DNA from 4 places in the Cupriavidus sp. LA-1 genome. Region 3 is predicted to be linked to each of the others. Evidence: predicted binding sites of a transcription regulator. Region 3 holds the regulator's gene; each other region holds the start of a gene.
What was found. Region 3 encodes LexA, which represses DNA repair genes until DNA is damaged. Its sites were predicted from a motif close to ACTGTATNNNNATACAGT; they were not measured.

Region 1 (7,670 bases), 1.9 Mb from region 3:
ACACAGACATGAATATTTATCGTACGAACCTTTCGATTCGGTTTCAAACCCCGGCGAGACGACTTGGGAAATACCCTAGGAACCGTCCCGCCAGAATGACATTGCCCCCGCACGGGGCGGGGGCAATGTCTCGTCATTCCCGCGCGGGCGGGACGACGCGCTCGAAAGCACTCGGCAGTTACAGCATTGCCTTCAGCAGGCGGCCCATTTCGGACGGGTTCTTGGTCACCTTGATGCCGCAGGCTTCCATGATTTCCAGCTTGGCCTGGGCGGTGTCGGCACCGCCCGAGATCAGCGCGCCGGCGTGGCCCATGCGCTTGCCCGGAGGCGCGGTCACGCCAGCGATGAAGCCAACCACCGGCTTCTTCATGTTGTCCTTGATCCAGTAAGCCGCGTTGGCTTCGTCCGGACCACCGATTTCACCGATCATGACCACGGCGTCCGTTTCCGGATCGTCGTTGAACATCTTCATGACGTCGATGTGCTTCAGGCCGTTGATGGGGTCGCCACCAATGCCGACAGCCGACGACTGGCCCAGGCCCAGCGCGGTCAGCTGGCCCACGGCTTCATACGTCAGCGTGCCCGAGCGCGACACCACGCCGATGCGGCCCTTGCGGTGGATGTGGCCCGGCATGATGCCGATCTTGATTTCGTCCGGCGTGATCAGGCCCGGGCAGTTCGGTCCCAGCAGCAGGGTCTTCTTGTTCTCGCGGCGCATGCGGTCCTTGACTTCCATCATGTCGCGCACGGGGATGCCTTCGGTGATGCAGACCACCAGGTCCAGGTCGGCGTCAACGGCTTCCCAGATCGCGGCAGCGGCGCCTGCGGGCGGCACGTAGATGACCGACACGGTGGCGCCGGTCTGGGCCTTGGCGTCCTTGACGCTGGCGTAGATGGGAATGCCTTCGAAGTCTTCGCCGGCCTTCTTCGGGTTCACGCCTGCGACGAAGCAGTTCTTGCCGTTGGCGTAGTCGCGGCAGCCACGGGTGTGGAACTGGCCGGTCTTGCCGGTGATGCCCTGGGTGATGACCTTGGTGTCTTTGTTGATCAGAATCGACATGCTGTAATCCTTTGCTTTTCTACGAGCGGCGCGCGCAAGGGCTCAGTGAGCCCGGCGCACCGCTCGCGTTCGCGTATGGTTGCGTTCGTGCGACGGCTTACTTGCCAGCGGCAGCGGCCACCACCTTCTGGGCGGCTTCTTCCATCGTGTCGGCCGAGATGATGGGCAGGCCCGAGTCGGCCAGCATCTGCTTGCCGAGGTCCTCGTTGGTGCCCTTCATGCGCACGACCAGCGGCACCGTCAGGTGCACGGCCTTGGACGCGGAGATCACGCCTTCGGCGATCACGTCGCAGCGCATGATGCCGCCGAAGATGTTGACCAGGATGGCCTCCACGTTCGGGTTGCTCAGCATCAGCTTGAAGGCTTCGGTCACCTTCTCGGTGGTGGCACCGCCGCCCACGTCGAGGAAGTTGGCCGGCTCGCCGCCGAACAGCTTGATGGTGTCCATGGTGGCCATGGCCAGGCCGGCGCCGTTCACCAGGCAGCCGATGTTCCCGTCCAGCGAGATATAGGCCAGGTCGAACTTCGAAGCTTCGATTTCGTTGGCGTCTTCTTCGTCCAGGTCGCGGTAGGCGACGATTTCCGGATGACGGAACAGGGCGTTCGAGTCGAAGTTGAACTTGGCGTCCAGGGCGATGACCTTGCCGTCGCCGGTCAGGATCAGCGGGTTGATTTCAGCCAGCGAAGCGTCGGTTTCGTAGAACGCCTTGTACAGGCCTTGCAGGGCCTGGCGGGCTTGCGCCACGCTCGCGTCGGGCACGCCGATCTTGCGGGCGATGTCATCGGCTTCCGCGTCGGTCAGGCCGATCGACGGCTCGATGATCAGGGTGTGGATCTTTTCCGGGCTGTGGGCAGCGACTTCTTCGATGTCCATGCCGCCTTCGCTCGAGGCCATCAGCGCGACCTTCTGCGAAACGCGGTCCACCACCAGCGAAACGTACAGTTCCTTCTTGATGTCGGCGCCTTCTTCGATCAGCAGGCGGTTGACCTTCTTGCCTTCCGGACCGGTCTGGTGCGTGACCAGCTGCATGCCCAGGATGTTCGAAGCGTAGGTCTTGACGTCGTCGATGCTCTTGGCAACCTTCACGCCGCCGCCCTTGCCGCGGCCACCCGCATGAATCTGGGCCTTGACGACCCACACCGGGCCGCCGAGCGTTTCTGCGGCCTTCAGGGCCTCGTCAACCGAGAACGCGGGAATGCCGCGCGGAACCGGCACATTGTATTTGCGCAGGATTTCCTTGCCTTGATACTCATGGATATTCATGCGTGTTTCCTTTCGGGTAGGCGTAAAAGGTAGAAGGGAAGAATCTGAATGAAGACGAACTCTCTCGTCGGGCTGGCCAATCCTGAGAATCAGCCGGAGGTGCCGGTCGGCCGCTCGGCCGGGACAGCGTCGTTGCCGTCGTTTGCGTCACCACCGCGGTCGCCATTGGCCGCGGCTGGCACCTGAGGCGCCATTGCGACGGCAGGCGCGGCCTCGGCCCGTACCTTGGGCTTCGGCTGGTGACCATACCAGCGCGGGTAAAACTGACGGACCACCTCGCCATCGAAACGCAGGGCATGGCAGCCGTTCAACTGATAGGGCGGCTCCGGATTTGGATCGTCCTCGCCGTTGCCGCGGATATCGATGACTTCACCGGCAAAGGCCTGGATCGCGGTGCTGGGCAGCACGCCCGCGGCCTCGGTCAGGTGCGAGCAGCCGTGCATGCCGCCCAGGCGCTCGCGCACCGCCTTGCGGAAGCCCTTGAGCAGGTTCAGCCCGATCAGCTTGCGGTAGGCCGGGCCGATCGTGTCGCAATGGGACGGATACGGCACCCAGTCCGAACAGGCCTCGGCATCCAGCACCGTCATGGCCTCGTTGATCGTGATGCGCAGCCACAGGTCGTGCAGGGGCTGGCCCACCGGCCGGACGCGGTCGCCGGCCAGTTCGATGTCGCGAGGCTTGGTGTCGGTCAGGCGCACCTCGATATCCCACAAGCCGTCCTCTCTCTGGTACGCCTCGGCCGTAATGGCGCGACGGTGACGCTGGGAGCGGTTGACGGGCTGGGACAGAGGCATGGCCAGGCTGGAAATACGGGGGCTGGGGAACGGCGGCGCCGGAGCACCGAATAACCCGGGGAGTTTAACATGCCGCGCCGCGTTGGCCGGGAACATCCTTGCGCGGCAACTGTCGCGGCGGGATTGTCGGCCAACCATGGCGGCCCGCATGGGAAGGCGCCTTGCCGCAATGCACCAGCGGACACCGGCTCCGGCGTGGCAACAAAATCGTCGCCACCTCGGCCCGGGCATGGTGCGATGCAGCGGATACACCCTGATGCCAGTGCAGGTACTCCGGCCAGAAAATGCCGCCAGCACCACACGCCGGCATTCAACCCTCGTCGCCGTAGTCTTCGTCCGCACCCTGGATGATCTTGCTGACGACCGCACGCGAAAATCCGCGCGCCACCATGAAGCGGATCTGCTTTGCCCTGGCCTCGGGCGTGTCCGGCGGGGTGCCGAAGCGCTTGCGCCAGACCTCGCGCGCGCGCTCGACTTCCGTGGCGCGCAGGCGCTCCTGCAACTCGCCAAGCTCCTCGCTGCCGAGCTTGTGGGTCTTGGCTTCCTGCATCACGCGCGCGGTGCCGTAGCGGGCGCCGCGGCGATGCACCAGGCTGTCGGCAAAGCGCTGGTTCGACAGCCAGTTCTCGCGCTCCAGCGCGTCCAGCAGCTGCTCCAGTTGCTCGGCCGATTCAGCATGCGGCGCCAGCTTGCGCGCCAGCTCGGCGCGGCTGTGCTCGCGGCGCGACAGGTAGCCGACGGCGCGGGCCTTCAGCGAAAGCGGGGGACGGGTTGACATGCGTTTCCGGGATCTGTGGGCATGAGTTCGGGCCTGCCAAGCAAAAAGGCCGGGGCATCGGCGATGCCCCGGCCTTCCGGATGGCGCAGTGGCCGCCGGTGCGGTCAGTCTTCGACCGCTACCGCCGTGGCTGCGGCCGTGGGGTTCATGGCCACCACGCCCAGCGCCGCGCGCACCTTGTTCTCGATCTCGTCGGCAATATCGGGGTTCTCGCGCAGGTATTCGCGCGCGTTGTCCTTGCCCTGGCCGATCTTGTCGCCGTTGTAGCTGTACCACGCACCCGACTTCTCGACGATCTTGGCGTCCACGCCCAGGTCGATGATCTCGCCCTGGCGCGAAATGCCCTGGCCGTACAGGATGTCGAAGAAGGCCTCGCGGAACGGCGGCGACACCTTGTTCTTGACCACCTTGACCTTGGTCTCGTTGCCGATCACGTCGTCGCCCTTCTTGATCGAGCCGATGCGGCGGATATCCAGGCGCACCGAGGCGTAGAACTTCAGCGCATTGCCGCCGGTGGTGGTTTCCGGCGAGCCGAACATCACGCCGATCTTCATGCGGATCTGGTTGATGAAGATCACCAGGCAGTTGGTGCGCTTGATGGTGCCGGTCAGCTTGCGCAGCGCCTGGCTCATCAGGCGGGCCTGCAGGCCGGGCAGCGAATCGCCCATTTCGCCTTCGATTTCGGCCTTGGGCACCAGCGCCGCCACCGAGTCGATCACGATCAGGTCGATCGAGCCCGAGCGCACCAGCGCGTCGGTGATTTCCAGTGCCTGCTCGCCGGTGTCCGGCTGCGAGATCAGCAGGTCGCCGACGTTCACGCCCAGCTTGCCGGCGTAGCTGACGTCCAGCGCGTGCTCGGCGTCGATAAAGGCGCAGGTACCGCCCAGCTTCTGCATCTCGGCCACGACCTGCAGCGTCAGCGTGGTCTTGCCCGAGGATTCCGGACCGTAGATCTCGACCACGCGGCCGCGCGGCAGGCCACCGACGCCAAGTGCGATATCCAGGCCGAGCGAACCGGTGGAAACCACCTGGATGTCCTTCTCGACCTCGCCGTCGCCCAGGCGCATGATCGAGCCCTTGCCGAACTGCTTCTCGATCTGGGAGAGCGCGGCGGCAAGCGCCTTTTGCTTCTCGGCGCTCACGCCGGCACCTGCCTTCTTGTCGTCCATGGTCGTCCTTGAGTCAATGGTGTATAAATAGGCCGCATGTGGCGCGGCACCGGCATTTGCCGGCATCGGCGCCGGCCCGGCTGTCTGCGCGGCCGCACTCCAGGGGGTCTCCCCGGGCGGCCCTAGCGGAACGTGCGGGTACTGTATAAAAAAACAGTATGCTTGGCAAGCCCCATCGCGCCGTCTGCGCCCGTTGCGCATCCGGTGCCGGCTATGCCGGCCAGGGTGGAGACAACCATGCGCATTCTGATCGCCGAAGATGACGACGTGCTGGCCGACGGCCTGACGCGCTCGCTACGTCACTCGGGCTACGCCGTCGACTATGTCGCCAACGGCCTGGAAGCCGATTCCGCATTATCGACCCAGACCTTCGACCTGCTGATCCTGGACCTGGGCCTGCCGCGCATGTCCGGGCTGGAAGTGCTCAAGCGCCTGCGCGCGCGCGGCGCCATGCTGCCGGTGCTGATCCTGACCGCCGCCGACAGCGTCGACGAGCGCGTCAAGGGCCTGGACCTGGGCGCCGATGACTATATGGCCAAGCCCTTTGCCCTGTCCGAGCTGGAAGCGCGTGTGCGCGCGCTGGTGCGGCGCGGCGCCGGCGGCGGCGCCACGCTGATGCGGCATGGGCCGCTGGCCTACGACCAGGTCGGGCGCATCGCATATCTCAACGACCAGATGCTGGAGCTGTCCGCGCGCGAGATCGGCCTGCTGGAGATCCTGCTGACGCGCAGCGGCCGCCTGGTATCGAAAGAGCAGCTGGTGGACCACCTGTGCGAATGGGGCGAGGAAGTCAGCAACAACGCCATCGAGGTCTACGTGCACCGGCTGCGCAAGAAGATCGAGGTGGGCGGCATCCGCATCGCCACCGTGCGCGGGCTGGGCTACTGCCTGGAGAAATTCCAGCCGGCGGTGGCCACGCCGCATTGATCCACCGACCGACGCCACCGCAGGCCACGCGACTGACCTGAGCGCAATTTCGCCGAGATGAGCCTGCTGCGACTGCCCTGGCGGCGCGTGCCGCGCGCCGCGCCACCGCCCTCCTCCACCGCCTCCGGTGCAAACGCGGCGGACGCCACCGACCAGGACCTGGCCGACGCCCTGCCGCATCTTGAGGAAAGCTCCGCCCATCCGGCGCCGCGCTCCTTGTTCGGCGAGATCCTCGACTGGATGCTGGCGCCGCTGCTGCTGCTGTGGCCGATGAGCATCGCGGTGACTTACCTGGTGGCCAAGTCGATCGCCAACGGCCCCTTCGACCGCGCGCTGGAGGCCAGCGCCATCGTGCTGTCGCAGCAGGTGCGCGAGGTCAACGGCCGCGTCACGCTGCAGCTGCCGCTGTCGGCGCGCGAAATCCTGCGCGCGGACGAGACCGACAACATCTACTACCAGGTGGTCGGCAAGCGCGGCGAGTACATCGCCGGCGACCACGACCTGCCGCTGCCCTCCGAGGACGACCAGGGCCACGCCGGCCTGGTGTCGCTGCGCGATGACCGCGTGTCCGGCAATGACGTGCGCGTAGCCTATACCTATATCGACCTGAAGCAGGTCAGCGGCACCCAGCCGGTGCTGGTGCAGGTGGCCGAGACCCTGGACAAGCGCGCGCGGCTGGCCAACGAGATCATCAAGGGCGTGATCTTGCCGCAGTTCGTGATCCTGCCGCTGGCGGTGGTGCTGGTGTGGTTCGGGCTGTCGCGCGGGCTGGCGCCGCTTACCGCGATCCAGCAGCGCATCCGCGCGCGCACCCCCGGCGATACCAGCCCCATCGACGAGCGCGCCGCGCCGCAGGAAATCACGCCGCTGGTGGGCTCGTTCAACGACTTGCTGGCGCGCCTGGACCAGTCGGTGCAGACGCAGAAGCGCTTTATCGCCGATGCCGCGCACCAGATGAAGACGCCGCTGGCGGGCCTGCGCATGCAGGCCGAGCTGGCGCAGCGCGAGCAGTCGCCCGAAGAATTGCGGCGCTCGCTGGCGCAGATCGCGGGCAGCTCGGAGCGCACCGCGCACCTGGTCACGCAGCTGCTGTCGCTGGCGCGCATGGAGAACCTGGCGGGCACCGGCGGCATGGCCGCGCTGGACCTCGCGGCGCTCGCGCGCGAGGTGGTCAAGGACTGGCTGCCGCAGGCCTGGGCGCGTGACATCGACCTGGGGCTGGATGCCGACGATCATCCGGTGATGATCCAGGGCAACCGCCTGATGCTGACCGAGATGCTGAACAACCTGCTCGACAACGCCATCCGCTACACTCCGCGCGGCGGGCATGCCACGGTGCGCGTCAGCGCCGACGCCTTCGAGCCGTTCGCCTACCTGGATGTGGAAGATACCGGCCCGGGTATTGCGCCGGCCGAGCGCGACCGCGTGATGGAGCGCTTCTACCGCGTGCTCGGCACCAACACCGAAGGCAGCGGCCTGGGCCTGGCCATCGTGCGCGAGATCGTGCAGCAGCACGGCGGCGAGGTCAACATCACCGATCATGTCTACCAGCAGGAACCGCGCCTGGCTGGCGCGCATTTCCGGATCACGCTGCGGCGCCCGGACATCGAGCCCTCCTGATGCACAAGCACCCGCAAATTCCTCCTGCCGAGCGGCAGGCCTGGCACCGCAACCTGCG
Region 2 (7,670 bases), on a different replicon from region 3:
CCAATCTTACCTTTTTCTTGAGCGACCGATTCGGGAACCGGCCGCTGTAGTGAAGCAGTCGTGCAGCCGAAAGCGGTGGCGCAGAATTCAAGTTACCGGATCGCGATCTTCGCCCCCCGGCCTTGCAGCGGGGTCGGGTCGGGCGTGCAGCTGAGCAAATATAGACGCGACGACATGGCTGCTGCTAATGCGGCCCAGAACTAAGCCGGCGCGAGCGGCTTGGCCGTCCGTCGGCTCAGCATAGATTGCGGCCTCCAAGCGGCGGGCCGCGGGTCAGTTCCTTGGCTCATGACCAACCGGGCACGAAGCCCGCGAAGGTTCAACATCGCCCTGGCAAAAGCCATATGTTATCTAAACAGCACTACAAGTCAAAAGTGAAAGTTGCCCATCAAATAGAAGCATCTCCACTAACTCGTTGAATTTATTAGCATTTCTATTAGCGGGAGCAGGTGCGAGCGAGCCATCGGAAGTAAGTCATCAAATAAAACTTACGCCCAGTAAGGCACATATTTCATGAACTTTCGCGGCGCCGCTTCGTCGTACGGCCTCAGCATGCCTGCGTCGACCGCCTCCTTGATGAGACGGGAAGCCGTGGCACTGTTCTGAATGGTGATCCCGAACCGCTCGCGGAGCGTAGCATTTGTCATATATTCGCGCTGCACGTAACGCAGGCATGCGTGAAGGTAGCAGGCCCTCACCCGCTCAATCTTGTCCATCTTGGCCAGTTCCTTATGCGCGAAGAGCGTGGCGCGGGTGTGGTCGGAGACGATCGCAAATTCGGGCGCGGGTAACTGGTAGGCCTCCGTGAGGGACACCACCTTGTCCACGCCGCTCCCCCGCTCTTCACAGATGCCAAAACGGCGCATGAGGGAAGCCAGCCCTTCGTTCCGAGACCGGGGAGGCGTGTCAAGGAATCGTTCGACGTTGATCAGCGGCGTGCCGGGGTTCGTCACCTCCATCCGATCCTTGAAGATCTCGATCATCGGCCCTGCTCCACCCAAAGCGAAGTCCTGATGGATGAGCGCATTCGCGACGAGTTCACGTACCGCCAGGTCCGGGTACATCGGCACATCCTTGCGGATCGCCTTGCCAATGACTTCGTTGGAGGGAAGCAGAGCATTGATGTACCCGATCAACCCCTCGAAACCTGCCGCATAGCCTCGTGCTCCAACCTGTTCCTTCAACGTGCTGATGCGGTTTCCGCCTTCATAGGCAATCACACGGACCGCTTTGCGCCGCAGCGTCCCAAAATCTTCGAGCCGTTTCGCGAAGAGAATCGCGCCCAAGTTGCTGATATCCCATGCACCACTGCCGTTGCGCCGGATCAAGCTTTCTGCGGCCAGGCGCTCAAGGATCTGAGCACGATTTTCGGGTAGCGGAATGCCGGCTAGGTCGAAGTACGCCGGATAGTCGAGAAGCGTCACCACCTCTTCTTCCCGTACATCCTTACGGGCGATCATCGCTTCGAAGGGCGTCTCATCGAAGATGCGCCAGAGCTCCCGCTCTTTTTCGGGGAACTCTTTCAGCTTCTTCTTCAGAGATCCGATTCTGATGAACTCGTTGTGCATGAACTGGACTGGATGCCTATAGGCTCGGCCAACTTCGAGCACAACGACGCGCAGACCATCCAACTCGACAGTACTGAACGAGAAGTTGATCTTCGGACTGAGCAGCCTTAGCAGCCAGTTCTCCAGTTCCTCATTGCCAATCTTCGCTGCGGACGAATCGAAGGTTGTGCCGACGACTTCATGGGTTGCGTCGTCGATGCCCCATACCAAATATCCGTGCGCCCGATCGCACAGCGCCGCAGAGTTAGACAGCGCAGAGATGTACTCGCCGATCTGCTCGTGATCCACGCGGTTGCGCTTGAACTCCAGCCATTCGGTTTCGGCTGGCAACTTACAGAGTTCGCGAACCAGGCTCGCAAGCTTTTCGAGAGAGGAGGAGGAACTCATACCAGGGTAAGCGGGAACTTGGGCGTGGGAGTGCCTAATTTTACTTGACGACACTCGGAGACTGAGTTGCTACCCCTCGCCGTCATTCAGCTGCCTTCTGAATGGCGGCGGCCATTGCTGTCGTCACTGCTGTCGCTGCCGTCATCCGGGTTGGAGGCGGCCGTAGGCGCGCCCTGCTCTTCGTCCAGTTTTTCGCTTTGCGCCTCCTTTTCGGTCGGCGCCGGGCCTCCGGCCTTGCGCCGCCGCCCGCTCTCCCGCCCGGGTGGCGCCACCCGCAATTCTGCCAGCAGCTGGCGCGCCAGCGCCGCTTCGGCCTCGGCCCGTTCTGCCCGGTGCCCAACTCCGCCTGCACCTCGTGCAGGTCGTGAGCGGATTTGCGTTGCGCCTGCTCGGCGCTGGCGAGCCGATCGGCGAGCGCCGCGACCTGGGCTTCGAGCCGGGCGCGGACTTCGGCCTCCGCCACGGCCGCGTCGCGGGCCTCGCTGCGCGCCGCCACCAGTTCGCCGCGCTCGGTCCGTGCGCTCGCTCTTCTGCCGCGCGGTACGCTCCGCATCCAGTTCGCGCAGGCTAGAGGGTTGGCCGGGATTCGCAAATATCTGAAGCTTCACATATTTGCGAATCCCGGCCAACCCTCAATACAGCATGGATAGCGCCGCATTGACAGTGACGGCAAGCCCTGCGCGGGGCTTCACTGATGAGGCGTCGGATGTCGTCGATAATTTCGTCTGTTTCCGAGCCAGCGGCTAGAGTCGCCCCACGGAGGGTCGCCGCTTTGGTGAACGGTCACGAGTCATTGAAAAAATCCTTCACCAACGTACGGCTGACCGTACCCGAAGGCGGTAATAGACGTCTTGTACCGGCGATACAGGGTCCGACGTCCGGCCCCCCTGTCCTGCCATTTCCGACTCCAGAAACGAAAAAACCAGCTTTCGCCGGCTTTTTCCCCCGCGCACCAGGTGGTCAAGCCACACCGACATCGCGGATTAGTTGTTAAGCCAATGCTAACCCGCTGCTGCGTTTTTTTGCAACGGCTTGCTCGCCGAGTTCTGTTGCCGACAGGTCTCCAGGGCCGCTGAACGTTTGACCAGTTACGCCCGCTCTGGCCAAGTGCGGTCTCTGCCGCTGTCCCGACCGAAAAAAACAATTGCAGGCCCCGGTTGGAGGATCCCACCCACAATGGGCTGTGCGGTTCTCCCGGCAGTGCCGTAATGGGCTCCCGCAGGAGAGTTGACCGTGTGATGGATGGTACAGGTGAACACTGTATAAATATACAGTACACTGGGGGCAGGAGCTCGCCATGCTAACCGTCGCCCCAGAAACCATTCATCCGTCACTTTGGCTTGCCTCGCAGCTTGCTCGGGGCAACGCACGCACCATTCCGACCGGGTATCCGTCGCTCGACAAGGAGCTTCCGGGCGGCGGCTGGCCTATTGGTTGCCTGACGGAATTATTGGAGCGCCAACCCGGCATCGGCGAGTTGCGCTTGCTACGCCCTGCTCTCGTTGCGCGCTCGAACCGTCCTGTCGCGCTTCTGGCACCGCCGCACGCGCCGCAAGCGTTGGCGCTCGCCAACTGGGGCGTCCCGTCCGCGCAGATTCTCTGGGTCGAAACCCGGCACACCGCTGACGCCCTGTGGGCCGCGGAGCAGATCTTGCGCGCCGGGACCTGCGGAGCGCTCGTCTTTTGGCAATCGCACCTGCGTAACGATGCGCTTCGGCGTTTGCATCTTGCCGCCCAAGCCTCCGATGTCCTTTTCTTCGTGGTTCGTCCGACGGCCTGTGCACGCGATGCCTCGCCGGCGCCGCTGCGCCTGACATTGGAGCCTGCATCGGACGGAATTCGTGTGCAGTTCGTTAAGCGTCGAGGCCCGCAGCAGGAATCGCCGCTACACGTAGCGCTGCAGCCCTCCCCCATTCTGTTGTATCGCCATGCTGCGCCTGTGGATCTGCCTGCGCCTGTCGTCCCTGCCCCTCGAAGTCTTCCGGCCGAACTGGTCCACTGAACTGGCGGTTGCTGTCCTGGACAAAGAGCGTGTGCATATGGCGTCGCCGCTGGCCATTGCGGCCGGCGTGAAGCCGGCAATGCGCCGCGGCGGCGTGCAGACAATCGCACCGCAGACCATTCTCTTTGACCGCGATGGTTGCGCAGAACTGGCGGCGCTCGAGCGTGTCACGATGGCGATGCTGCAGTTCTCGCCCAATGTCGCTACGTCCGAGGAGGCGGCGGTGCTTGTCGACATTAGCACCACGCTGCGACTATTCGGCGGCGTCCGCAAGCTGCGGCAACGGATGCTGGCGGCCGTCAGGGCAATGGGGTTTAGCCCTGTCGCGGGATGCGCACCAACCGCCGAAGGCGCTTGGCTGCTTGCGCGCTCTGGCGGCGGAACGGCTCTAAGTATGCCCACATTGGTGCGAACGCTGGTCGGCATGCCCGTTGCGATCCTGCCGGCGGCGCGGCCGTTTGATGAGTGGCTGGACGGACTTGGCTGTCGGACGCTAGGGGACCTGCGCCGGCTGCCGCGCGCAGGCCTGCAGCGCCGATGCGGCGCCGCCATCCTTGAGGCGTTGGATCGCGCCCATGGGGAAGCACCGGAAGTCTTCGAATGGGTCGAAGCTCCCCCATCGTTTGACGCCGCGGTGGATCTTCCGGATAGGATGGAGAACGCTGAGTCCGCCCTTGCCTACCTTCGCGGCTTGCTGGTACAGATGGTCGGCTGGCTAACCGCCCGGCACCTGGCAATCAAGCGGTTTGGGGTCGAACTGCGCCACGAGCGCGGCCGCGCTGCCATCGCACCAACGAAGATTGAGATTGCGCTAGCCGAGCCCAACTGGCATGAAGAGCATTTGGTTCGTCTGCTCAAAGAGCGTCTGACACGGCTGACTGTCGAGGCGCCGATGATCGCCGTCGCGGTGTCTGCCATCGAGACCGAGCCGGTGGCACCCCCCAGCGATTCATTGTTTCCAGAACCGGGCGGCACGCCGGCGGACCATGCACGCCTGCTTGAGTTGCTGGTTGCACGCCTAGGTGCAGACAATGTCCGCCAACCGTGCTTGCGTGCCGACTACCGCCCAGAAGTCGCCAACGGCTGGCAGCCGGCCACTAACAAGCCGCCCAGCGCAACGTTGCCCCCAGCCCTGCCACGTCCCGTTTGGCTGCTCGGCAAGCCGGTGCCGCTGATTGAACGCGACCACCGCCCCTTCTACGGCTCGCCACTGCGTATCGTCTCCCCGCCCGAGCGCATCGAGTCGGGCTGGTGGGGAGGCCAGCTGGTGACTCGCGACTATTTTGTTGCGGAGGCGAGGGACCACACCTGCTATTGGATCTTTCAGGAACGCATGGGCAGCCGCGAAGGCGACGCGGCTCGGTGGTATCTGCATGGCCTCTTCGGCTGAAAGCCATGGACATCAACGCCACGGCAGGTCTGCCCGACTACGCGGAGCTGCACTGCCGTTCCAACTTCTCCTTCCTCGCCGGCGCCTCACGACCGGAAGAGCTCGCTGAGCGCGCCGCTCAGTTGGGCTACCACGCGCTCGCAATCACCGACGAGTGCTCGCTGGCGGGCATCGTTCGCGCGCACACTGAGGCCAGGAACGCCGGCCTTCGCCTGGTAGTCGGCGCCTGGTTCCGGCTGCAGAACGCAGACGGCTCTCCCGCGCTCTCATTCCTTGCGCTTGCCCGTAACCGCGAAGGCTATGGCAACCTGTGCGAGCTGATCACGCTCGCGCGCATGCGTGCCGCCAAGGGTTCCTATGTGCTGACCCCACGCGACTTGGCCGCGCCCGAAGCGCCGTCCGAGCATCTGAAGGGGCTGCCAGATTGCATGATCGTGTTCACGCCCGACTATGGCGTGGCGGCAGAGAAGTTGGAGGCGCAATCTGCATGGGTGAGCGCGACCTTTGCCGGCAGGGCTTGGATGGGATTGAGCCTGCTCTACAAGCCGATGGACGATATTCACCGCGGCACGGTCGAAGCGGCCGCGGCGCGCCATCACCTGCGCATCGTCGCCACTGGCAACGTCACCATGCACGTCCGCTCGCGCAAGCCGATGCATGACGTGCTGACTGCCATCCGTGTGCATCGCCCGGTTCCCGAATGTGGGTATGACCTCCTGCCTAACGCCGAGCAGCACCTGCGCTCCCGGTTGCGGCTCGCCAACATTTACCCGCACCGCTACCTGACGGAGTCGGTCCACGTTGCAAACCTGTGCCAGTTTTCGCTGGGCGAACTCCGTTACGAGTATCCCGAAGAAGTGGTCCCGGAAGGCGCTACGCCATCCGACTACTTGCGAGGCGAGACCTATGTCGGCGCGCACCGCCGCTATCCCGCCGGCATCCCCCTTGCCGTCCAGCAGCAACTCGAGCATGAGCTCGCCCTGATCCGCGACATGTCGTACGAACCCTATTTCCTGACGGTCTACGATATCGTGAGGTTTGCCCGCTCGAACGGCATTCTCTGTCAGGGGCGCGGTTCCGCAGCGAACTCGGCCGTCTGCTACTGCCTCGGCATCACCGAAGTTGACCCGGCACGCGGCAACCTGCTGTTCGAGCGGTTCATCTCCAAAGAGCGTGCCGAGCCGCCCGATATCGACGTCGACTTCGAGCACCAGCGCCGCGAGGAGGTGATCCAGTACCTGTATCGCAAGTACGGGCGCGACCGCGCGGCACTGGCTGCCGCCGTGACCACCTACCGACCTCGCAGCGCGCTGCGCGACACGGGCAAGGCATTAGGTGTGGATCCCGCCATCGTCGACCTGGTCGCGAAATCTCACCATTGGTTCGACAGCAAAGCGGATCTCCTTAAGCGTTTTGGCGAAAGCGGCGTGGATCCGGAAGCGGAATTATCCCAACGCTGGGCACACATGGCCGTGTCGCTGCTTGGCTTTCCGCGGCATCTCTCCCAGCACACGGGCGGATTCGTGCTCGCCCGTGGCAAGCTTTCCAGGCTCGTACCCATAGAAAACGCGGCGATGGCCGATCGCAGCGTGATTCAGTGGGACAAGGACGACCTTGACGCCTTGGGGCTGCTCAAGGTTGACGTGCTCGCGCTCGGCATGCTGTCGGCGATCCGGCGAGCCCTGGATCTGGTGACGCAACAACGCGGAGAAGCCTTTGAGCTGCAGGACATCCCGGCGGAAGATCCGAAGACCTACGAGATGATCTCGCGGGCGGATACGGTCGGCGTGTTCCAGATCGAATCCCGCGCCCAGATGTCGATGCTGCCCCGCTTGAAACCACGTACGTTCTACGACCTCGTCATCGAAGTGGCGATCGTTCGGCCCGGGCCGGTTCAAGGTGGCATGGTGCATCCCTACCTGCGCCGCCGGCAGGGGTTGGAGCCGGTCAGCTATCCGAGCCCTCAGATGGAGCAAGCCCTGTCCCGCACGCTGGGTGTGCCGATCTTTCAGGAACAGGTGATGCAGGTAGCCATGCTGGCGGCTGGCTTCTCAGCTGGGGAAGCGGATCAACTGCGTCGCGCCATGGCGGCCTGGAAGCGAAAAGGTGGGTTGGAGCGATACCACGAACGCATTGTGACGGGCATGCTCGAGCGCGGCTACGATCTGGAGTTCGCGGAGAGCATCTTCCGGCAGATCCAGGGCTTCGGCGAATACGGCTTTCCGGAAAGCCATGCAGCCAGCTTCGCACTTCTCGTCTACGCGAGTGCCTGGCTCAAGTGCCACGAACCTGCCGCCTTCCTCTGCGCCATGCTGAATAGCCA
Region 3 (7,670 bases):
CGCTGCCGACCAGCGCACCGGTACCGGACTTGGCCACGGCCGAGCCCACCAGCCCGCCGATCAGCGCGTGCGACGACGACGACGGGATGCCGTAGTACCAGGTGATGACGTTCCAGGCGATGGCCCCGACCAGGGCCCCGAAAATTACGTAATGGTCGACGATCGCGACATCGATGGTGCCGGTCCCGACGGTCGCGGCCACCTTCAGGTGGAAAATAAAAATCGCGACGACGTTGCACATTGCCGCCATCGCCACCGCATGGTGCGGCTTGAGCACGCCAGTGGACACTACCGTGGCAATCGAGTTGGCCGCGTCGTGGAAGCCGTTCATGAAGTCGAACAGCAGCGCGAGCGCCACCAGCAGGGCGATCACCCACAGGCTCATTTGTATGGTCTGCATGCCGATTGCCGCCTCAGGCGTTTTCCAGGACGATGCCTTCGATGATGTTGGCGACGTCCTCGCACTTGTCGGTGATCGTCTCGAGCTGTTCGTAGATGGCCTTCAGCTTGATCAGGCGCTTGACATCGGTCTCGTCGCGGAACAGCTTGGACATCGCCGATCGCATCACGCGGTCGGCTTCCGATTCAAGCTGGTCGATCTGCTGCGCGGTCTTCAGGATGGCGCTGGCGTTGCCCATGTCCTCGAGCAGGCCCACCGCGATCTTGACCTGGTCGCAGCACTGCACGCAGATGGCCGCCAGGCGCAGGGCCTCGTCGGTCAGGTTGGTCACGTCGTACAGCGAGATGGTCTCGGCCACGTCTTCCATCAGGTCCAGGATGTCGTCCATGGTCGTGATGAGCTTGTGGATCTCGTCGCGGTCCAGCGGCGTGATGAAGGTCTTGTGCAGCAGGTCGATGGTGTCGTGCGTGATCCGGTCGGCCTTCTTTTCGGTGGCCTGGACACGGCGGGCATGGGCCTCGGCGTTGGGCAGGTCGTTGACCAGTGCCTGAAGCTCATGGGCGGCGGTCACCGCGCAGTCGGCGTGCTGGTTGAAATATTCGAAGAACTTGCCCTCCGTGGGCATGAATCGGCCGAACATGGAATGTTCCTTGTGGCAGCGATCTGGCGCTGCGGATTGTGTTGCTGGATTGAGCGGACGCGTCTGATGACAGCCGCTGGTGGCGGCTGTCATCAAAGCGCAATATTTTACAGGGTTACAGGGACATTGCCCGCGAATTCGGCACAAACGAGACGGCGCAGCACCGACTATTGCAGGCTGGCTTGACTTCGTCAGGTGTCGTTGTCGAAGAAAGCCGGGCCGCCGCTGAAGTTGTCGAACTTCGTGAACTGGCCGAGGAAGGTCAGGCGCACCGTGCCGATCGGCCCGTTACGCTGCTTGCCGATAATGATCTCGGCGGTGCCCTTGTCCTGCGAATCCGCGTTATAGACTTCGTCGCGGTAGATGAACAGGATCACGTCGGCATCCTGTTCGATAGCGCCGGATTCGCGCAAATCGGACATGACCGGCCGCTTGTTGGGCCGCTGTTCCAGGCTTCGGTTCAGCTGCGACAGGGCGATCACCGGGCAGTTCAGTTCCTTGGCCAGGCCCTTGAGCGAACGGGAAATTTCGGAGATTTCCGTGGCGCGGTTCTCGCCGCCGCCGGAACCCGACATCAGCTGGAGGTAATCGATGATGATCAGGCCAAGCTGCCCGCACTGGCGCGCCAGGCGCCGCGAACGGGCACGGAGCTCCATCGGGTTCAGCGCCGGCGTTTCGTCGATAAACAGCTGCGTGTCGTTCATGCGCTGGATCGCATGCGTCAGCCGCGGCCAGTCCTCATCCAGCAGGCGGCCGGTACGCAACCGGTGCTGGTCAAGGCGGCCGACCGAGCCAAGCATACGCATGGCCAGCTGGGTGCCCGCCATTTCCATCGAGAACACGGCTACCGGCAGGCCCTGCTCCACCGCCACGTGCTCGCCGATGTTCAGCGAGAACGCCGTCTTGCCCATCGACGGGCGGCCGGCCACGATGACCAGGTCGCCCGGCTGCATGCCACTGGTCATCTTGTCCAGGTCGATGAAGCCGGTCGGCACGCCCGTGACGTCGGTGGTGGAATCGCGGTGGTACAGCTCGTCGATGCGCTCGACCACCTGGGTCAGCAGCGGCTGGATTTCCTGGAATCCCTTCTGGCCACGCGAGCCCTCTTCGGCAATCGCGAATACCTTGGATTCGGCCTCGTCGAGCAGCTCGCGCACCTCGCGGCCCTTGGGCGCGAACGCGGCCGAGGCGATATCGTCAGCTGCCGTCACCAGCTTGCGCAGCACCGAGCGTTCACGCACGATCTCCGCGTAGCGGCGGATATTGGCCGCGCTGGGTGTGTTCTGCGCCAGCGAATTCAGGTACGCCAGGCCGCCTACCTCCTCGGCCTTGCCGGCGACCTGCAGCATCTCATAGACCGTGATCACGTCGGCCGGCTTGGTGGCCGAGATCAGCCGGGCGATGCTCTGGAAGATCATCCGGTGGTCAAAACGGTAGAAATCCGCCTCGGAGATGAAATCCGCGATGCGGTCCCAGGCGGCGTTGTCCAGCAGCAGGCCACCCAGCACCGATTGCTCGGCTTCGATGGAGTGCGGCGGGACCTTGAGGTTCTCGAGTTGGGGATCGGCGACGGGCGCGTTCATGGGGAGGGATTATAACGGCGGGCGGACGCACTTCGCCGGACATTTGGCGACTGGGCCTGCAAAGACAAGCGGGCAACAAAAAAGGCAGGAGCTAGGGCTCCTGCCTTTTTTGCTTGCAGTGCTTGCGGTGCTTCAGCCGGCGCAGCGCGCCGGCGAGGCGGCACGTCCTTAGACGCTTTCGCCCACGACCGACACGGTCACGTCGACCACGACGTCCGTGTGCAGTGCAACGCTGACCGGGTGGTCGCCCACCATCTTCAGCGGGCCGTTCGGCATGCGAACCTGGGCCTTTTCCAGCTTGTAGCCTTGGCCAGCCAGGGCTTCAGCGATGTCGGCGTTGGTCACCGAACCGAACAGGCGGCCGTCCACACCCGACTTCTGGGTGATCTGGACGGTCAGGCCGTTCAGCTTCTCGCCTTCGGCTTGCGCGGCGGCCAGCTTCTCGGCAGCGGCCTTTTCCAGCTCGGCGCGCTTGACTTCGAATTCGGCGATCGCGGTTTGCGTGGCGCGGCGGGCCTTCTTGCCCGGGATCAGGAAGTTACGGGCGTAACCGTCCTTCACCTTGACGATGTCACCGAGGTTGCCCAGGTTGACGACTTTTTCCAGCAGAATGATTTGCATCGTGTTCTCTCCTTGACGGACCTAGGGCCTGATCAGTTCTTGTGCAGGTCGGTGTACGGCATCAGCGCGAGGAAACGCGCGCGCTTGATGGCCGTATCCAGCTGACGCTGATAGTGAGCCTTGGTGCCGGTCAGGCGGGCCGGCGTGATCTTGCCGTTGTCGCCGATGAAGTCCTTCAGGGTGTCCAGATCCTTGTAGTCGATCTGTTCCACGCCAGCCACGGTGAAGCGGCAGAAGCGCTTGCGCTTGAACAGCGGGTTCTGTTGCTGGAAGCGCTTCTTGTTCTTGTTGTCACGTTTGACGAATGCCATGATTCAATCCTTTTCGAATGCTTTACATCCAGTGATGTGAAAGACGAGAGCCTTGCTGTTGCGGTGCTTGCGAGCCAGGAATCCTTCGCAGTCGAGCAGCGTGCCGAGCGGTAGCCGCTCCAGACGCTGGCCAACCTGGCCGATCCCCATCGCCGCGATTGCAAACTCGACCTGCCGCGGCGTTTGCGCCTCGACGGCCTCGCCGCTGTACTGCAGGATGCAGTTCACGACGGGGACCCCGGCCGGGGTATAGCGCAGGGCATCGCGTTCCGCCAGGGTGGCGGCAAGCCGAAGCTGGTTCAACGCGGGGCCTCTTGCTGGTTGCAATCCATGCGACCCTGGCCGACGCTGTCAGCCACGGCGCGCACCGCAGTCCGCACTCAGGCGGCCTGGCCTTCGGTGGTCGTTTGCGCGGCCTTGCGGGCTTCTTCGCGCTGCACTTCCTTCATCATCGGCGAGGGTGCGGTCTCGGCCTTCTTGGTCTGCACGATCAGGTGGCGCAGGACGGCGTCGTTGAACTTGAACGCGTGTTCCAGTTCAGCCAGCGTTTCCTTGCCGCATTCGATGTTCAGGCAAACGTAGTGAGCCTTGGCCAGCTTCTGGATCATGTAAGCCATCTGGCGACGGCCCCAGTCTTCCACGCGGTGAACGTTGCCGTTCTGCGAGGTCACGAGCTGCTTGTAGCGCTCGATCATGGCCGGCACTTGTTCGCTCTGGTCCGGGTGGACGATGAAGACGATTTCGTAATGACGCATTGACGCTCCTTTTGGATTAGCCACCCGGGCGTCACGAGTCCGGTGTGGCAAGGTTGAATAGCCTTAAATTATAGCCCGCATCCTGACAAGTGCGCAAGCCAATGATTACACAGGCAAATCAGGCGTTGGCGAATACCGCCTGCAGCCGCGCCGGATCGCGCGCCAGCCCCGGGTCCGCAGCCAGCGCCAGGGCCAGCAGCACGCGTGCCTTATAGGGATTGAGGTCCGTGGCGGAAACGAACAGCCCGTCGGTGGGGCTGGGCTGAGGCGGAATCGACACATGGCCGGCACCGGTACGCGAACTGCGCACCACCGCCACCCCGGCGGCCGCGGCATCGGCCAGCGCGCCGGCCAGCACTTCGTGCACCGAGCCATTGCCGGCAGCCGCCACCACCAGCCCGGCAACCCCCGCCTGCACCAGCGCATCCACGGCCACCCTGCCCGGCTGGGCGTAGCTCGCAACGATTTCCACCACCGGCCACGCCGTGGGCATCGGCCCGATCGTACAGGCCGCGCGCGGCGCGCGGGCGAAGCGCACATAGTCGTCCTGCACGAAACCCAGCGGCCCGCAGGCAGAGACAAAAGCGTCCACCGCCGACGTATGGGCCTTGGCCACATCCCGTGCCGCGTGGATCTGCTGGTTCAGCACCACCAGCACCCCCTTGCCGCGCGCCTCGGCGTTGGCGGCCACGCGCACCGCATCCAGCAGGTTCAGCGGCCCGTCCGCCGACAGCGAGGTCGACGGGCGCATCGCCGCCGTCATCACGACGGGCACCGGACAAGATTGCGTCAGGTGCAGCGCCATCGCGGTTTCTTCCAGCGTGTCCGTGCCATGCGTGATCACGATGCCCGCGACATCGGGCTGCGCCGACCAGTGCTGCACCCGCGCCGCCAGCGTTTGCCAGAGCGCAAAGGTCATGTCCTTGCTGTCGACCTGGGCCACCTGCTCGGCTTCGACCCGGGCCACCGACTGCAACGCGGGCACCGCCGCCAGCAACGACGACACCGGCACGGTCGCCGCCTGGTAGCGGGCGCTGCTGGCGGGATTGCCGGCCGCTCCGGCAATGGTGCCGCCGGTGGCAAGTACGACGATGCGAGGCAATTGGGTCATGGGGAGCGCAAGGAACAGGGAACGATGAGTGGCGATTGTAGCGGGCGCGCCCCGCCTTGCCGCGGACTGGCCCTGCCAACGCGCCTCTGGTCCATGCGAGCCGCCCCAAAAATTCTGCTTGCGCTCAGGCCGATACTGTATAAAATCACAGCATACTGTTTAAACATACAGTGCCTGGCCCGCCGGATGCAGGATAAAGGATCGCCAGATCCATGACCCGACATCCCCCGCGGCCCTGCACGGAACGGCGATCCCATGGCGACCCTGACACCCCGGCAGCAGCAGATTTTCGATCTGATCCGCAACACGATCCGCCGTACCGGCTTCCCGCCCACGCGCGCCGAAATCGCCGCGGAGTTCGGCTTCTCCTCCCCCAATGCCGCCGAAGAACACCTGAGGGCGCTGGCTCGCAAGGGCGTGATCGAACTGACGCCGGGCGCCTCGCGTGGCATTCGCCTGAAGGTGGCGCGCAGCGATTCGGAAATGCCTGACCAGTTCTCGTTGCCGATGGCCGGCGTGATGCAACTGACGCTGCCTCTGGTGGGCCGCGTGGCTGCGGGCAGCCCCATCCTGGCCGCCGAGCATATCGACCGCCAGTACCAGGTCGACGCCTCGGTCTTTGACGAACGCCCCGACTACCTGCTGCGCGTGCGCGGCCTGAGCATGCGCGACGCCGGCATCCTCGATGGCGACCTGCTCGCGGTGCGCCGCGCCAGCGAAGCCGCCAACGGCAAGATCGTGGTGGCGCGCCTGGGCGATGACGTCACCGTCAAGCGCCTGCAGCGGCGCGGTGGCCATATCGAACTGATTGCAGAGAACCCGGACTTCACCAACATCATCGTGGAGCCGGGCGAAGAGTTCTCGCTGGAAGGCATCGCCGTCGGGCTGATCCGATCTTCCGGTTTCTAGCCGGGCACCGCAGGCCATCCGCCTGCGCGGGCCCACCCGCTTCCATCGCTTTGCAGACGCCGCCCGGCTTGCCGGGTGTTGACCCCGCTTTGCCTAAAAGAGGTGCCACCATGCCGCAAATCCACAACGTCGCCGCCCGTCGCCCGGTCAAGCCCGTGCCGTTCCGCCAGAGCAAAGGTGTACGCGTCTACCAGGGTACGCAGCGCCGCACCATGGTCGGCAGCATGGCGGCGATCTGCCGTATGCTTGAACTCGAAACCGCCGACAAGCTGGCCGCCTGAAATCCGCGGGCGCGTTCCGCGCGGCTGGGGGCCCTGCCCTCAGCTACGCGCGCACGCCTTGGTTTCGGCTTCCAGCTCCGTCGGTGTCAGTTGCGGGAACCATGTATCGCTCTTGCGCAACTCCAGCGCCGTACCATCCGGCTTCGCGGTCAGCGAAATCAGGTAGGCGTATTGGTATTCACCACCAGACGCAATCTGGCCGATGCGGATCTCAGTCTGGTTCTTTGCCGGATAGCTGACGACCGCGGCATCATCGCCCAGGTTGTTGCGAAGGCATTTCGCAACATCGCCCATCTTGGCGGGCGTGAACAAGCGAATGGGCGCACGCGCGCGAATCTCCTTGTCAGAAGTACCGCTGGCGCACCCTGCCACCATCGTTGCCATCGCTACGCCAAGAACTGCCGCTCGAACAGACATAACACCCCCGGGGAATGCAAAACGGCGCCCTTGGTAGGCGCCGTTTTGAAGAATGCTTTGGGGTGGCTGATAGGACTCGAACCCACGACGACAGGAATCACAATCTTAGCCCCCAAGCTAATAACTGCGCGGGTTCCCGGGTAGTTCGTGGGAATACTGGAAGCCCGCATACGGCTCTAGGTCGGGGATTATATATCGAGTATTCCCACCGGCACACCGCAAATTAGTGCCGCATGCCCCACACCATTAAATTTCCCATGCGAGCCAATTCCGTAGCTTCGACACGGTAGCTATACGGTATATCCATACAGTATTCATCCACGTCCCGCCATGTCGCCAGAACCTGCAAACTGCCCCATCTGCGGCGCTGCCGCCGAGCGAACGCGCGCCGCTTCCCGTGGCTATCTTTACACCTGCCCAAGCTGCGGCGCCTTCCATATCAGCAGTGGCGCACTGACCTGTCGGAAGAACATCCCGGCTTCTGCCCGGGACGAAGTCCGACTGTTACGCTCCCATGGCCACCAACCTCAGATCGAGGTTTCTCGGGAAGGCGTGCGCGTCGTTCCCGGTCGGAATTGAGCATGGGAAACAACAAATTGGCAGCGCGCCGCCACCTGCCAGCGGCAACCTCCGAGACCTACC
Region 4 (7,670 bases), 1.9 Mb from region 3:
CCACGCCGGCCAGGCATCCCGGCGGCAAATCAGTGCCAGGCCCTGGCTGGGCCGGCGCTGCGTCGATCGTGGCTACGGCTTCCTCTTCGCCCGCGCCGGCGCGCTGCAGTTCATGCGCGACTGCGTCGAGCGCGGCGCCGGCATCGCGCCCGCTGGCGACCAGCTCGACGGCGGCGCCCTCGCCGGCGGCAAGGGCCATCAGCGCCACCAGGCTGGCCAGGCTGGCCTGGCGCCCGCCGTAGTGCAGCGCCACGGTGGCGTCCAGGCCGCGCACGGCTTCGCGCGCCCGTGCGGCGGGCCGGGCATGGAGGCCGCCAGGGCAGGCCAACGTGACCGTGCGCCGTTGTTCGGCCGGAGCCGCGCTATCGGCTTGCGGCGCGCGCGCTGCAGCACCCGCGGCACGGACTTGCAGTACCACCGTGCAGCCAGCCTCGGCCTGGGCCGCGTCGGTGCGGCCAGTGACGGTGTAGGCATCGCCGTTGGCGATTGCCATCACCGTCACCAGGCTGGGTGCCCGCTGCGCCACGCGGTCGACATCGAAGCGGATCAGCGCGTCGCCCTGGCGCACGGCGGCGCCCTGGGCCACGCAAGGCGCAAAGCCTTCGCCGCGCAGCGACACGGTATCGATGCCGACATGCAGCAGCACCTGCGCCCCGCATGGCGCCTGCAGCGTCAGCGCGTGGCCGGTCGCGGCCAGGTGCACGACAGTGCCGTCGCAAGGCGCCACCAGCGTATCGCCCAGCGGGTCGATGGCCAGGCCGTCGCCGAACATGCCGTCGGCAAAGACCGGGTCCGGCACCGCCGCAAGGGGAAGCAGCACTCCGCTCACCGGAGCCCGCAGCAACAGGGTTTCGCTCGTCTCAGCCATCTCGCTTCCAGGAATCGGGGCAGCCGGTGCGGGAATGCGACGGCGCCAGCGTCACGGGAAAGATAGACGGCCACTGACAATAAAAATACCAGTGAAAACCACTACGCCATATTTGTATCTAAGTGGCATCTTTATTGAGCCAAAACAAAGTGGCACTTACAGCCCCTGTGAAACCGCCTGATTCATCACACAACTATCGGATAAATCTAGGATTTTTCTGGCCGATCAAGTCATTTTCCCGTCTCATGCGACGACAAACCTTTTAGATACCAATTGACGGAAAGCAGGCGCATGGCGAATTCGAAAGGCGACCCACACAATTTTGCCCGCGTCATCGATAGATGTCCTAAAGTGGTATCATCCACAGCAAACTTTGGTACCTACGAGGATTCCCATGGATCAACGGCTGCAGACCCTCAGGCCGGACGAGGCGGACGCAACGCCGATCTACCTGCAGGTGGCGCGCAAGCTGGCCGCGGCCATCCAGGCCGGCCAATGGCGCGTGGGCGATGCGCTGCCGTCCGAGCGCACGCTGGTCGATTCGCTGGGGATTTCGCGCGTCACGGCGCGGCGCGCGCTACAGGTCCTGGCAGAGGAAGGCGCGATCACACGCAGCCGCGGCGCGGGCACCTTTATCGCGCCGCGCGGCGAGCAGAAGCCGGCGCGGCTGGACAACTTCAGCGAGCTGGCGCGCCGGCGCGGCATGACGCCGGCCAGCGAGCTGGTGGCGTTCGAGCGCCGCCGTGCCACGGCGCAGGAAGCCGCGGCGCTGGTACTGCCGGAAGGCGACGAGATCGTCAGGCTGACCCGCCTGCGCAAGGCCGACGGGCAGATCTACTGGATGGACGTGACCACGCTGGCGCTGGCCGTGCTGCCGGATGCCAGCGCCATCGGCGAATCGCTGTACGCCTACCTGGAACGGATCGGCAAGCCGGTGCTGCGCGTGACCGAGACCCTGCGCGCGATCGTGGCGACCGGGGAACTGGCCGCGCGCCTGGGCATCGAGCCGGGCGAGCCGCTGCTGCAGATCCGGCGCATCGGCTACACCCATGGCGACAAGCCGGTCGAACTGACCGACGCCTACTGCCTGAACGACTTCTACGAGCTCAAGCAGTAGCGCCCGGCGGGGACGGCCACGGGCGGCTCCACCGGCGGCGGGGTCGGGTCTTCCTCTGGCGGCAACGGCAGGTCTGGCGGGATGCCCGGGGGCCCGGGTTCTTCTACCGGGGGCACGGTATGGCGCGGCTGCAGGCGCGCACCGGCGTGGGGATTCAGCGAGGCGGGCATGCGGGGTCTCCGTGGCCGGGTTTCCTCCTCATTGAAGCAAACCCGGCCAGCACACGCCAGTTGTAGATGCAACGCCGGTCAGGCGTGTTGCCGCCGCACGAAGAACAGTGCCGCGCCCACCGCCATCAGCACGCTGCCGAAAAAGCGGTTCTGCCAGCGCACCGCGCGCGCATTGCGGAACAACCCCTGCATGCGCGAAGCCAGCAGCGCGTAGCCATGCATCACGATCAGGTCCACGCAGCACATGGTGGCGGCCAGTACCGCCAGCTGCTGCGCCAGCGGCCGGTTGGGATCGATGAACTGCGGCAGCACCGCGACCATGAAGATGATGCCCTTGGGGTTGGTCACATTGGTCAGCAACCCGGTGGCAAAGCGCCGGCGCCGGCTCAACACGGCCACGCGCGCGGGCGCGGCGTTTTCACCGTGTGCGCTGCCACGGTCCGCGCCGCTTTCCACCTTCGCGCGCCATTGCTGGATACCCAGATAGATCAGGTACAGCGCGCCAACCGTCTTGACCACCATGAAGGCCTGCTCCGAGGCCAGCAGCAGCGCGCCCAGCCCGCCGCCGGCCACCACCAGCACAATCACCAGCCCGGCCTGCAGGCCGAAGATGGTGGTGGTGGTCCTGCGCAGCCCGTACGAGAGCCCGTGGCTCATCGACAGCACCGCGCCCGACCCCGGCGATACCGCGATCACCCAGCACGCGGCGAAATAGGCCAACCAGACTTCCCAACGCATTCCAACTCTCCTTTGACGACAACCATGCCGGGGCTCGCGATCGCCGCCCCGGCACCTGTGAATCTTTCCAGTCGCGCGGCACCGCGCGTCAGAGCGGGTGGAAGCCGCCCAGGAACTGCTCCACCTGCTCGGCCTGGCGCGCATCGCGCGCCGCATCGCCGGATTCCAGCACCACGGCCTGGTAGGCATGCACGCCCACGGCCACCAGCCGCGCGCTCAGCCGGCGCGGCGACTGGTCCTGCGGCGACACGCCGCTGGCCTGCACTTCCACCCCGGCAAGCGGACGGCCCGGCCGGTCCGAGGTCATGACGGTGACGGGCCGCGTGCGCGGCTCGCCCGACAGCTTGCCAAGGTTGGCCAGCAGGCCGGCCTGCATCGCCGCCAGGGCCTCGCGCCGCAGGGCTTCATCGTCGGCGGGCAGCGTCACCACGCCCACGGCGAACAGCGTGTCGTCGACGCGCGCGGCCTCCATCGTCATCGGCAGCCTGCGCCCGGCAATGGCCACGTCGCGCGCGGCGCTGGTGGGCTTGCCGGGATAGAGCGCGGCGTAACCGCCCTCGCCCGACTGGATGGTGCGCCAGTCATAGCGCGGCGAGCAGGCGCACAGGGCAAGTGCCAGCACGGCGGCGCAGCACAGCAGCGGACGGCGGACAGCGGCGGGACAGCTCAGCGGGGGCAGCACGGGACGCATCGGGAAATCGGGCGGAAGGCGATGTGGGGAACGGCGCGGGCGGGCGCCATCGCCTGCGGGCGGAAACCGGTATTATCCCGGAAGCGGCGCGCCAGTGCTTGCCGCGCCGCCCCCACTGCCCCACTGCCCCACCGTCCCTGCCATGCCTGCAGCCCGCCTCGCCATTCCCGCCGTTGCCGCCTTGACCAGCCTGCGCTGGCTGGCCGCGGGCGTGCTGCTGGCGGCGACTGCCATGCCCGCCCCGGCCAGCCCGGCCCACCTGCCGCCGGCCACCGACCTCGCCGCCCACGGCACCGAGGCCGCGCGCCGCGGCGAGCCGCTGGTGGTGCTGGTGTCGATGCCGGGCTGCAGCTATTGCGACGCGGTGCGCCGCAACTACCTGGGCCCGCAGGCCGCCGCCGGCGAGATTGCCGTGCGCGAGCTCGACATGACCGCCGACACCCCGCTGCGCGATGCCGACGGCAGCCTGACCACGGCGCGCGCCTGGGCCCGGGCGCACCAGGTGCAGGTGGCGCCGACGGTACTGTTCCTGGACCGCCAGGGCCGCGCCGCCGCCAGCCCGCTGCGCGGCATGCAGCCGGATTTTTACGGCGCCTACCTGGAACAGGCGCTGCACCAGGCACGCGCCGCTGTCGCCTCCCGGCGCTGAAGTGACGGAAGTGACTGAAGCGCTTGCGACGGATTGCCGCAGCCCGGCCTCGCGCAGCGCGCGAACGCCCGCGGCATTAGAATGTCCCATTGCTGACCGAACCTGCCCGACCCGGATCCCATGACCACTGCTGCCCCCGCCACCAAAACCTCCCGCAAGCCCTGGCCCATCGTCGCGGCCGTGGTCGTGCTCGCACTGCTGGGCTGGTTCGGCTACCGCGCGCTGTCGCCGGCCAACGCCGTGCCCCCCGCCACGTTCACGCTGCTGTCGGGCGAGAAGGTCAGCACCGCCGACCTCAAGGGCAAGGTCTACCTGATCAACTTCTGGGCCACCAGCTGCGCCACCTGCGTCAAGGAGATGCCGGACATGGTCCGCACCTACGAGCAGTTCAAGGGCAAGGGCCTGGAGTTCGTCGCCGTGGCGATGAACTACGACCCGCCCATGTATGTGATGAACTATGCCAAGACGCGCGGGCTGCCGTTCAAGGTGGCCATGGATTCCGACGGCGCCGCGGCCAAGGCCTTCGGCAATGTGCAGCTGACGCCGACCACCTTCGTGGTCGACAAGGACGGCCGCATCCTGAAGCGCTATGTGGGCGAGCCCGAGTGGGATGCCCTGCACAAGCTGCTGGACGGCGCACTGGCAAAGTCGGCGTAACGGTCCTGACAGCAAGTGCAGCGAAAAGGTGCTCATCGAGCACCTTTTTTTGTTTTTACGTCCGATCGTCAGCGCGGCAGGTTGCGCGCCAACCCTGTATGGATATACAGTTGGCGCCAGCCTTTTTCCGAGCGTTTTCCCTGTGACCCTGGACCTTGCCCCCGCTGCCGACCTTGCGGCCCCAGACGCCGACGCGGTCCCCGCCTACCTGTCGCGGCTCAACCCGGAGCAGCGCGCCGCGGTCGAGCATGTGAGCGACGCGCCGCTGCTGATCATCGCCGGCGCCGGCTCGGGCAAGACCAATACGCTGGCGCACCGCGTCGCGCACCTGGTGCTGGGCGGGGCCGACCCGCGCCGCATCCTGCTGCTGACGTTCTCGCGCCGCGCCGCGGCAGAGATGGGGCGCCGCGTCGAGCGCATCGTCGACCAGGCGCTGGGCGCCCAGACCGGCGCGGGGCGCGCGGCGCTGCAGTGGTCCGGCACCTTCCACGCCATCGGCGCGCGCCTGCTGCGCGAATACGCCGAGACCCTGGGCCTGTCGCCCGCCTTCACCATCAGCGACCGCGGCGATGCCGCCGACCTGATGCACGTGGTGCGCCACGACCTGGGGCTGTCCGAGACCGCCAGCCGCTTCCCCAAGAAGGAAACCTGCCTGGCGATCTACTCGCGCGTGGTCAACACCCAGGCGCCGCTGGAAGACGTGCTCAGGCAGCAGTTCCCGCGCTACGCGATGTGGGCCGATGCGCTGCGCACGCTGTTCGCCGGCTATGTCGAGGCCAAGCAGAAGCAGCATGTGCTGGACTATGACGACCTGCTGCTGTACTGGGCGCAGGCCATGGCCGAACCCGCCATCGCGCAGGACATGGGCGCGCGCTTCGACCATATCCTGGTCGACGAATACCAGGACACCAATGCGCTGCAGGCGTCGATCCTGCTGGCCATGCGGCCGGATGGGCGCGGCCTGACCGTGGTGGGCGACGACGCGCAGTCGATCTACGCCTTCCGCGGCGCCACCGTGCGCAATATCCTGGACTTCCCGGCGCAGTTCACGCCCACCGCGCAACAGGTCACGCTGTCGCAGAACTATCGCTCGACGCAGCCGATCCTGCAGGCCGCCAACGCGGTGATCGGGCTGGCCGCCGAACGCTATACCAAGGACCTGTGGTCCGAGCGCGCGTCGGCCGAGAAGCCCGGCGTGATCGTGGTCAACGATGAGGCCGACCAGGCCCGCTACGTGGTCGAGCAGGTGCTGGCGCGGCGCGAGGCGGGCCTGACGCTGATGGCGCAGGCGGTGCTGTTCCGCGCCGCCGACCACAGCGCGCAGGTCGAGATCGAGCTGGCCCGGCGCAATATCCCGTTCGTGAAGTTCGGCGGGCTGAAATTCCTGGAATCGACCCACGTCAAGGACGTGCTGGCGGTGGTGCGCTGGCTGGAAAACCCGCGCGACCGCATGGCTGGCTTCCGCACGCTGCAACTGCTGCCCGGCATCGGCCCCAAGACCGCGGCGCGCGTGCTGGATGCGCTGGCGCTGGCCACGGAGCCGCAGTTCTCTTTGGAGGAATTTGAGCCGCCACCGGCCGCCGTGCCCGCCTGGGCCGACCTGCTAGGACTGGCTCGCGCGCTGATGGCGCCGACCTCGCCGTGGCCGTCGGAGTTCGAGCAGGTGCTGGCCTGGTACGCGCCGCATCTGGAACGCCTGCACGACGATGCCGCCGCGCGCCAGGCCGACCTGCAGCAGCTGGAGCGCATCGCCGCCACCTACGGCGCGCGCGAGCGCTTTCTGACCGAGCTGACGCTGGACCCGCCCAGCGCCTCCAGCGACGAATCCGGCGTGCCCTCGCGCGACGAGGACTACCTGATCCTGTCGACCATCCACTCGGCCAAGGGCCAGGAGTGGAAGGCGGTGTACGTGCTCAATGCCGTCGACGGTTGCATGCCGAGCGACCTGGCAACCGGCACCACCGAAGAGATCGAGGAAGAACGGCGCCTGCTCTACGTGGCCATGACGCGGGCGAAAGACCACCTGGACATCGTGGTGCCGCAGCGCTTCTACGTGCACCAGCAGGTGGGCTTCGGCGACCGCCATGTGTATGCGTCGCGCACGCGCTTTTTGCCCAACCGCGTGATGCCCAACTTCTACAGCCGCTCCTGGCCGCCCCCGCCGATGCCGGGCGAGGGGCCGGCCAGGCCCGCGCTGGCGCCGGTGGACCTGGCCAGCCGGATGCGGAATATGTGGCGCTGACCAGCGCCACCCATCCGTCTTACGCCACCTTCTCCAGCAGCAAGCCCTTCAGGTATTCGCCTTCCGGGAACGCCGCCAGCATCGGGTGATCCGTGCCGGCGGACAAGCGCCGCAGGATGCGCGCATCGGCGCGCGCGTCGGTGACCGCGCCCGCCACGATCTTCTGGAACAGCTCCATGCTGATCGCGCCCGAGCACGAATAGGTGAACAGCAGCCCGCCCGGGCGCAGCAGCTGCGTGCCGACCAGGTTGATTTCCTTGTAGGCGCGCGCGGCGCGGTCGATATGCTGCGCCGACGGGGCGAACTTGGGCGGGTCCAGCACGATCAGGTCGAACTGGCGGCCCTCGGCACGGAATTCACGCAGGGTCTTGAACACGTCGGCATCGAGCCAGGTGGCGCGTTCCGGCTCGAAGCCATTGAGCGTGACATTGCCCGCGGCGATCTTCAGCGCCTCGCCCGACGAATCGATCGAGGTCACCGAGGTGGCGCCGCCGCGCAGCGCCGCCAGCGAGAAGCCGCCGGTATAGCAGAAGCAGTT

Region 1: a site for LexA is predicted at 5,206-5,223, ahead of recA (recombinase RecA). Genes of this name have one in related genera too.
Region 2: a site for LexA is predicted at 3,213-3,230, ahead of imuA (translesion DNA synthesis-associated protein ImuA). Genes of this name have one in related genera too.
Region 4: a site for LexA is predicted at 4,984-5,001, ahead of ACZ5MJ_RS16525 (ATP-dependent helicase). Genes of this name have one in related genera too.

The regions. Positions count from the first base shown of each region.
Region 1 is NZ_AP031387.1:3,272,561-3,280,230, forward strand. It holds gene sucD (succinate--CoA ligase subunit alpha) at 179-1,060, opposite strand; gene sucC (ADP-forming succinate--CoA ligase subunit beta) at 1,158-2,324, opposite strand; gene ACZ5MJ_RS15295 (DUF2889 domain-containing protein) at 2,414-3,118, opposite strand; gene recX (recombination regulator RecX) at 3,429-3,896, opposite strand; gene recA (recombinase RecA) at 4,001-5,065, opposite strand; gene ACZ5MJ_RS15310 (response regulator) at 5,303-5,992, shown strand; gene ACZ5MJ_RS15315 (sensor histidine kinase N-terminal domain-containing protein) at 6,050-7,612, shown strand; gene ACZ5MJ_RS15320 (DUF4212 domain-containing protein) at 7,612-7,670, shown strand, end outside.
Region 2 is NZ_AP031389.1:547-8,216, forward strand. It holds gene ACZ5MJ_RS32375 (ATP-binding protein) at 489-1,955, opposite strand; partial or broken gene ACZ5MJ_RS32380 (DNA-binding protein) at 2,042-2,545, opposite strand; gene imuA (translesion DNA synthesis-associated protein ImuA) at 3,253-3,957, shown strand; gene ACZ5MJ_RS32390 (Y-family DNA polymerase) at 3,884-5,347, shown strand; gene ACZ5MJ_RS32395 (error-prone DNA polymerase) at 5,353-7,670, shown strand, end outside.
Region 3 is NZ_AP031387.1:1,352,522-1,360,191, reverse strand. It holds gene ACZ5MJ_RS06505 (anion permease) at 1-400, opposite strand, end outside; gene ACZ5MJ_RS06500 (DUF47 domain-containing protein) at 414-1,040, opposite strand; gene ACZ5MJ_RS06495 (replicative DNA helicase) at 1,232-2,623, opposite strand; gene rplI (50S ribosomal protein L9) at 2,792-3,244, opposite strand; gene rpsR (30S ribosomal protein S18) at 3,277-3,555, opposite strand; gene priB (primosomal replication protein N) at 3,559-3,858, opposite strand; gene rpsF (30S ribosomal protein S6) at 3,936-4,310, opposite strand; gene ACZ5MJ_RS06470 (asparaginase) at 4,429-5,421, opposite strand; gene lexA (transcriptional repressor LexA) at 5,677-6,330, shown strand; gene ACZ5MJ_RS06460 (hypothetical protein) at 6,441-6,611, shown strand; gene ACZ5MJ_RS06455 (hypothetical protein) at 6,651-6,995, opposite strand.
Region 4 is NZ_AP031387.1:3,527,933-3,535,602, forward strand. It holds gene ptsP (phosphoenolpyruvate--protein phosphotransferase) at 1-868, opposite strand, end outside; gene ACZ5MJ_RS16495 (GntR family transcriptional regulator) at 1,263-1,985, shown strand; gene ACZ5MJ_RS16500 (hypothetical protein) at 1,967-2,155, opposite strand; gene ACZ5MJ_RS16505 (LysE family transporter) at 2,234-2,893, opposite strand; gene ACZ5MJ_RS16510 (hypothetical protein) at 2,982-3,584, opposite strand; gene ACZ5MJ_RS16515 (thioredoxin fold domain-containing protein) at 3,727-4,233, shown strand; gene ACZ5MJ_RS16520 (TlpA disulfide reductase family protein) at 4,354-4,890, shown strand; gene ACZ5MJ_RS16525 (ATP-dependent helicase) at 5,033-7,132, shown strand; gene ACZ5MJ_RS16530 (class I SAM-dependent rRNA methyltransferase) at 7,152-7,670, opposite strand, start outside.